DNA from 2 places in the Paenibacillus sp. HWE-109 genome. Region 1 is predicted to be linked to the other one. Evidence: a T-box and tRNA genes for the amino acid it is inferred to sense, from the RefSeq annotation. Region 1 holds a T-box; the other holds one or more tRNA genes.

Region 1 (3,537 bases):
CATCAAATTCGTGTTCATCTCAGTTATCTGGGTCATCCGCTTGTCGGGGATACGTTGTATGGCGGTTCATCGCGATTATTTCACAGGCAGGCACTCCATGGAGAACGGTTGTTATTTGAGCATCCGATTAGCCGCAAACAGCTCGAAGTGCATGCGGCATTGCCGCAAGATATGAAACTGCTCTTGAGTAAAGTCTCAAACCCATAAAAATGTAGTCATGCCTGGCCCTTCCTATCCATATACTTTTAGAGACAAACAAGTATATGGCCAAACAATCCGAATGCTGATAAGCTGCCGGGTTTGATGGAAGGGAGGATTCATTCGGTGTCTGAACAACAACCAGGTTTACGATTTGATATCTATGAGCGGGTTCATTTGCAGGAGGATTTGGCGGGGATTCAAGAATTAAACGATGTTGAATTGCTTCCTCATATTCAAGTACTTACGTTGGATGATCAGGCCATCCTCAAGGGGAATTTACTTCTCACAGGCAATTACAATGGTGAGGATGGAGGAACGCCTCGTTCTCTCGAGCACTTGATTCCAGTCGAAATCACATTGCCGCTGAACCGTATCCATCGTGTAGAAGATATTCAGGTTGAGATTGAGAACTTTGATATCGATCTGTTGTCCGCGCGTAGCTTGAATGTGACTGGAGTTCTTTCCCTCCAAGGGATCGAAATTGTTTCTGTTCCACAGGAGAGCTGGCGTGAGGATGAAGAGGTTACTTTCGTGCACGAAGTTGGCATACCGCGGTACGAGCCGCCTGCTCCCGTGCAGCCAGCCCCTGCAGAGCCTGCACCTGTACCTATGCCCGTGCAGAACGCCCAAGAGCCGCAGCCAGCTCCGGCGCAGACCTACCAAGAGCCGCCCGCTATGCAGCCTGTTCCTGAATTTAAAGATTTAGGGCCGATAGCGGAAGCACCAACTGCGAATCCGGCAGCTCCTTTCGTACAGGAAGAGATGCCGCAAGATGATGATACTGAGGGCACGATGGTCATTGACATTGAACAAACAGAATTGAAGGTGACTCCCCATCCTGAAAACACGGTTGTTACGGAAGAGAAGAAGGATCTTAAAGTCGCATTTGGCAAGAAAGCCAATGAGGCGACTGACCTCAATCCCTACGGCATCAAATCGCTACTATCCAAGGCGGGCTCCTATCTCACTGATAAAAGGAAAGCGGAGGAAGCGGCGGAGGCTGCGCTTGCTGAGGAGTCGCGGGCAGATCCGGTAGAATGGCGTCGCCTGTTCCTCTCCAGCAGCACGAATTCCCAGGAATTCAGAAAGCTCAAGCTGTGTATTGTTCAAAAGGAAGATACGCTCGAGTCGATTGCTAAGCGCTATGAGCTTAATCCGCGGGAGCTTCAACTTTTGAATCGTTTGAACGATCAGGATATTTCCATTGGTCAAGTTATTTATCTACCTCGGTAAGTAACAAGATACATAGGCAAGAGCCTCTGGCTGCTTTTCGCGGCTGGGGGCTCTTTTGGCATGCTGTAACATCTTGCAAAAAAGAAGCATATTTTATGGATAATCGGTAATACTGGAATGATATATTGACTCTGTTTCAAATGTTGGTTATCATATGATGTAAACCATTTTGAGTAATAATGGAAACGTTGATAGGGAGTAGTAGGCGGTAAGCCCTTCAGAGAGTGGAACTGGTAGCGCTGAAAGGTTCCATAGGAAGCAACCGAACGAAGTCGCCCTGGAGTTGTAAATGTGACAGCAGCATCCGTATATTCGGAATTGTTGAAATAGCATTTGCCGGCCGCAGCCGTTATCTGTTTGAGAGCCACGCGCTTCCTTTGTTGAAGCTGCGCGGAATGAAGGTGGTACCACGGAAGCGCAAGCCTTTCGTCCTTTGCGGGCGGAGGGCTTTTTTTGTTTGAATTTAGCTGGTTACGATGAATTGCAGGCTCACGAAGCCTATAAACAGAGATCCTAGTAATGGAGGTAGTCCGATGACTGAAGCTAACGAAACCAAAGAGCAATTACAAATGCCAACAACGTATGATCCGAAAGAAGCTGAACGCAAGTGGTATGATTACTGGATTAAGAATGAGTTTTTCAAAGCGGGCAACCGTCCGGATGCCGAAACGTATACAATTGTCATTCCGCCTCCGAATGTTACCGGTATGCTGCATATCGGGCATGCGCTTGATTTCACTTTGCAGGATATTCTGGTGCGTACCAAGAGGATGCAAGGATTCGACACGCTATGGCTGCCGGGTTCTGACCATGCGGGTATTGCGACGCAAACAAAAGTGGAACAGAAGCTTCGTGAAGATGGCCAGACGCGTTATGATCTAGGCCGCGAGAAATTCCTGGAGAAAGTATGGGAATGGAAAGAACTGTACGCCAATACGATTCGTGAGCAGTGGGCTAAAATGGGCTTCTCGCTCGATTATTCCAGGGAACGGTTTACGCTGGATGAGGGACTTTCCCAAGCGGTACGCGAAGTCTTCGTAAGCTTGTATGAGAAAGGGCTAATCTATCGCGGCAATTATATTATTAACTGGGATCCAGCTGCACGCACAGCCTTGTCTGATATTGAAGTAGAGTACAAAGAGGTGCAAGGCGCCCTCTATCATCTTTCTTATAAAACTGCTGACGGAACTGATTCTATCGTCGTGGCAACGACAAGACCGGAAACCATGCTCGGAGATACCGCTGTTGCTGTACATCCCAAAGATGAGCGCTATCAGCATCTTATCGGTAAAACCCTGCTGCTGCCGATTGTAAATCGCGAGATTCCAATCATTGCCGATGAGTATGTAGAGAAAGAATTCGGAAGCGGTGCGGTTAAAATTACGCCTGCGCATGATCCGAACGATTTCGAAGTAGGCAAACGTCATGATCTCCCGCAAATTCTCGTCATGGATGAAACCGGCACGATGAATGCCAATGCAGGCCCTTACCAAGGGCAAGATCGCTTTGAATGCCGCAAGCAAATCATTGCTGATCTGAAGGAGCAAGGCGTTCTTATCAAAATTGAAGAACACGTTCATCAAGTTGGTCACAGTGAGCGCAGCGGCGCGGTTATCGAGCCGTATCTATCGACACAATGGTTTGTGAAGATGCAGCCGCTTGCCGAGAAAGCCATTGATGCACAGAAATCAGGCAATGGCGTTAATTTTGTTCCCGATCGCTTCGAGAAAATTTATTTGAATTGGATCGAAAACGTACGTGATTGGTGTATCTCCCGTCAGTTATGGTGGGGACACCGCATCCCAGCTTGGCACTGTGCGGACTGTGGTCAAATCACAGTAACTCGTGAAGATGCGACCTCGTGCTCGCATTGCCAAAGCACCAACCTGAACCAAGATAACGATGTGTTGGATACGTGGTTTAGCTCGGCTTTGTGGCCGTTCTCAACGCTCGGTTGGCCCAATGAAGAAGCTGAGGATTTGAAACGCTTCTATCCGACAAATGTGCTCGTAACCGGCTATGATATCATCTATTTCTGGGTATCCCGGATGATCTTCACAGGGTTGGAATTCACCAAGCAAATTCCGTTTAAAGATGTTTTGA
Region 2 (3,537 bases), 1.2 Mb from region 1:
GTCGATACGCTTGAGTTTATTGATAATGCTGTCGAACATGGCTTCTTCCTCGACCTGCTCATCAATGAACCATTTGAGGAACTGCATCGTCGCATGCTCTCTATCATTAAGTGCCAAATCTGACAGATGGTAAATGCGTTTGGTTACCTCTTGCTCGTGGAGGTAGGCGTGCTCGAAAGCATCCAGAATGGATTTATATTCATTGACTGGAGTTTCCATACCAGCAAAGCTGACCTTTTTACCGCGGTCATTGATATATTTGAAAATCTTCATCGCATGGAACTTCTCTTCTTCCGCTTGCACTTTGAAAAAGTTGGAGAAGCCATCCAAGCTCTCCCCTGCACAGTAACCTGCAATCGCTAAATAGACGTGCGCCGAGTAAAATTCATAGTTCATTTGCTCGTTAAGAGCGCCAGTTAGTGTATCGTTTAACATTGATGCACACATCCCTTCTGTATGGTTAGCTTTTATTAATTCCCCATACATACAAGATTACCAGAACTCCGCATACAAATACAAACGGAAGTAACAATTTTAACAGATCTATATTCATGCCATCACGCTTTCAACTCTAGATTCAGCAATAATTTGCTTAATCTGAGCATAAAGTAAATCTGGCGAAGCCGCGCACAGCAATTCTTTTTTACCAATCATCGCGATACATTCTTTCTTGCAATGCTTGCAGTTGCCTAAGCAATCTTTCTTTTTCTGCTTGAGGTCAGGATACTCGTTTTTCAAGGATTTGAAAATTTGCTTGGACCCGAACTTCTCATTTCTACAGCAGTATTTAATCGTTTTCATCTCGATCACTCCCCGCCACTCACTTCAATCGCTACACTTGATATTAGTGATAATAATAATCAATGTCAACACTATTTTGTATGATTCGCAAAAAAAAGAGCTTTCCCTCATCCCTGTAAAAGGATAAAGGAAAACTCTTTGCGTGATGCGGTCAAGAGGACTCGAACCTCCACGGGGGGTTAGCCCACACGGACCTGAACCGTGCGCGTCTGCCAATTCCGCCATGACCGCATAAACAGAAAAACTTTGATCGATGATCAAAGAATGGTGAGTCATGTAGGATTCGAACCTACGACACCCTGATTAAAAGTCAGGTGCTCTACCAACTGAGCTAATGACTCATGCCATAAATAAAAAATGGCGGAGCTGACGGGATTCGAACCCGCGGTCTCCTGCGTGACAGGCAGGCATGTTGGGCCACTACACCACAGCTCCACACTATGTACAATATCTTCTGTAAGAAGATTGGTTGCGGGGGCAGGATTTGAACCTGCGGCCTTCGGGTTATGAGCCCGACGAGCTACCGGGCTGCTCCACCCCGCGTCATTAAGCATATAAATTTCATCGACCCCGTTAAAGGGATATATGGTGGAGGCTGACGGGATCGAACCGCCGACCCTCTGCTTGTAAGGCAGATGCTCTCCCAGCTGAGCTAAGCCTCCATGGGAAGTGTTGTACCGGCCCACGCAAAGTAATCGGAATATGCTTCGTCAGCAATACGTCACTTTGTGGGGATTAGTTGGTGACCCGTAGGGGACTCGAACCCCTGTTACCTCCGTGAAAGGGAGGTGTCTTAACCACTTGACCAACGGGCCTCGTAAAACAGGCTTCTCGGATGTATAAGCTAGATATGGCGGAGAGAGAGGGATTCGAACCCTCGAGACGCTTGTGACGTCTACACGATTTCCAATCGTGCTCCTTCGGCCAGCTCGGACACCTCTCCATGAAAAGCCTGGTATGTTATAAAAATGGCTCCCCGAACAGGACTCGAACCTGTGACAACTCGATTAACAGTCGAGTGCTCTACCAACTGAGCTATCAGGGAAAACTGCTTGGCAACGTTCTACTCTCCCAGAACCCTGCGGTTCAAGTACCATCGACGCTGGAGGGCTTAACGGTCGTGTTCGAGATGGGAACGCGTGGGTCCCCTCCGCCATCATCACCAAACAGTCAAAGCGTGGTTTGCGCCTTGAAAACTAGATACGAAACGTGCGTAAAGTTAGATATTCTTAGGATTTCTGGTTCCCAATCAAGTAGTCGGAATTAGCTACAAAGCTTATCTTCACTTGGTTGGGATTAGGTTAAGCCCTCGACCGATTAGTATTCGTCAGCTGCATACGTTGCCGCACTTCCACCTCGAACCTATCAACCTCGTCGTCTACAAGGGGTCTTACATACTGGGAAATCTCATCTTGAGGGGGGCTTCGCGCTTAGATGCTTTCAGCGCTTATCCCCTCCGTACATAGCTACCCAGCTATGCCTCTGGCGAGACAACTGGTACACCAGCGGTACGTCCATCCCGGTCCTCTCGTACTAAGGACAGCTCCTCTCAAATTTCCTACGCCCGCGACAGATAGGGACCGAACTGTCTCACGACGTTCTGAACCCAGCTCGCGTACCGCTTTAATGGGCGAACAGCCCAACCCTTGGGACCTACTTCAGCCCCAGGATGCGATGAGCCGACATCGAGGTGCCAAACCTCCCCGTCGATGTGGACTCTTGGGGGAGATAAGCCTGTTATCCCCAGGGTAGCTTTTATCCGTTGAGCGATGGCCCTTCCATTCGGTACCACCGGATCACTAAGTCCGACTTTCGTCCCTGCTCGACTTGTAGGTCTCGCAGTCAAGCTCCCTTATGCCTTTGCACTCTGCGAATGATTTCCAACCATTCTGAGGGAACCTTTAAACGCCTCCGTTACATTTTAGGAGGCGACCGCCCCAGTCAAACTGCCCACCTGACACTGTCCCCATACCGGATCACGGTACCAGGTTAGAACTCCGATACGATCAGGGTGGTATCCCAACGGCGCCTCCACCCAAGCTGGCGCTCAGGCTTCAAAGGCTCCCACCTATCCTGTACAGATCGTACCAAAGTCCAATATCAAGCTGCAGTAAAGCTCCATGGGGTCTTTCCGTCTTGTCGCGGGTAACCTGCATCTTCACAGGTATTAAAATTTCACCGGATCTCTCGTTGAGACAGCGCCCAAGTCGTTACGCCATTCGTGCGGGTCAGAATTTACCTGACAAGGAATTTCGCTACCTTAGGACCGTTATAGTTACGGCCGCCGTTTACTGGGGCTTCAATTCATAGCTTCGGGTTGCCCCTAACCACTCCTCTTAACCTTCCAGCACCGGGCAGGCGTCAGCCCGTATACTTCGCCTTGCGGCTTCGCACAGACCTGTGTTTTTGCTAAACAGTCGCTTGGGCCTTTTCACTGCGGCCCCCTCGGGCTATTCACCCTACCGAGGCACCCCTTCTCCCGAAGTTACGGGGTCATTTTGCCGAGTTCCTTAACGAGAGTTCTTCCGCGCGCCTTAGAATTCTCTTCTCACCCACCTGTGTCGGTTTGCGGTACGGGCACCTTCGCCTGGCTAGAAGCTTTTCTTGGCAGTGTGAAATCATGACCTACGGTACTTAAAGTTTCCCTCCCCATCACAGCCCAGCCTTACGATGTGCGGATTTGCCTACACATCAGCCTCACTGCTTGGACAGACATCCATCAGTCTGCGTCACTAT

The links. The T-box of region 1 lies ahead of LOZ80_RS01825 (valine--tRNA ligase). A T-box ahead of a tRNA ligase gene usually reads a tRNA of that ligase, here a tRNA-Val.
Region 2: it encodes a tRNA-Val, which carries the amino acid that the T-box ahead of LOZ80_RS01825 (valine--tRNA ligase) is inferred to sense. The anticodon was not compared.

Annotation. Positions count from the first base shown of each region.
Region 1 is NZ_CP091881.1:405,718-409,254, forward strand. It holds gene LOZ80_RS01815 (RluA family pseudouridine synthase) at 1-207, shown strand, start outside; gene LOZ80_RS01820 (LysM peptidoglycan-binding domain-containing protein) at 325-1,434, shown strand; T-box leader at 1,614-1,871, shown strand; gene LOZ80_RS01825 (valine--tRNA ligase) at 1,968-3,537, shown strand, end outside.
Region 2 is NZ_CP091881.1:8,294,247-8,297,783, reverse strand. It holds gene LOZ80_RS35925 (ferritin) at 1-435, opposite strand, end outside; gene LOZ80_RS35920 (DUF1450 domain-containing protein) at 550-801, opposite strand; tRNA gene LOZ80_RS35915 (tRNA-Leu) at 948-1,032, opposite strand; tRNA gene LOZ80_RS35910 (tRNA-Lys) at 1,067-1,142, opposite strand; tRNA gene LOZ80_RS35905 (tRNA-Asp) at 1,160-1,236, opposite strand; tRNA gene LOZ80_RS35900 (tRNA-Met) at 1,268-1,344, opposite strand; tRNA gene LOZ80_RS35895 (tRNA-Val) at 1,388-1,463, opposite strand; tRNA gene LOZ80_RS35890 (tRNA-Glu) at 1,542-1,616, opposite strand; tRNA gene LOZ80_RS35885 (tRNA-Ser) at 1,653-1,744, opposite strand; tRNA gene LOZ80_RS35880 (tRNA-Asn) at 1,771-1,846, opposite strand; rRNA gene rrf (5S ribosomal RNA) at 1,852-1,968, opposite strand; rRNA gene LOZ80_RS35870 (23S ribosomal RNA) at 2,099-3,537, opposite strand, start outside.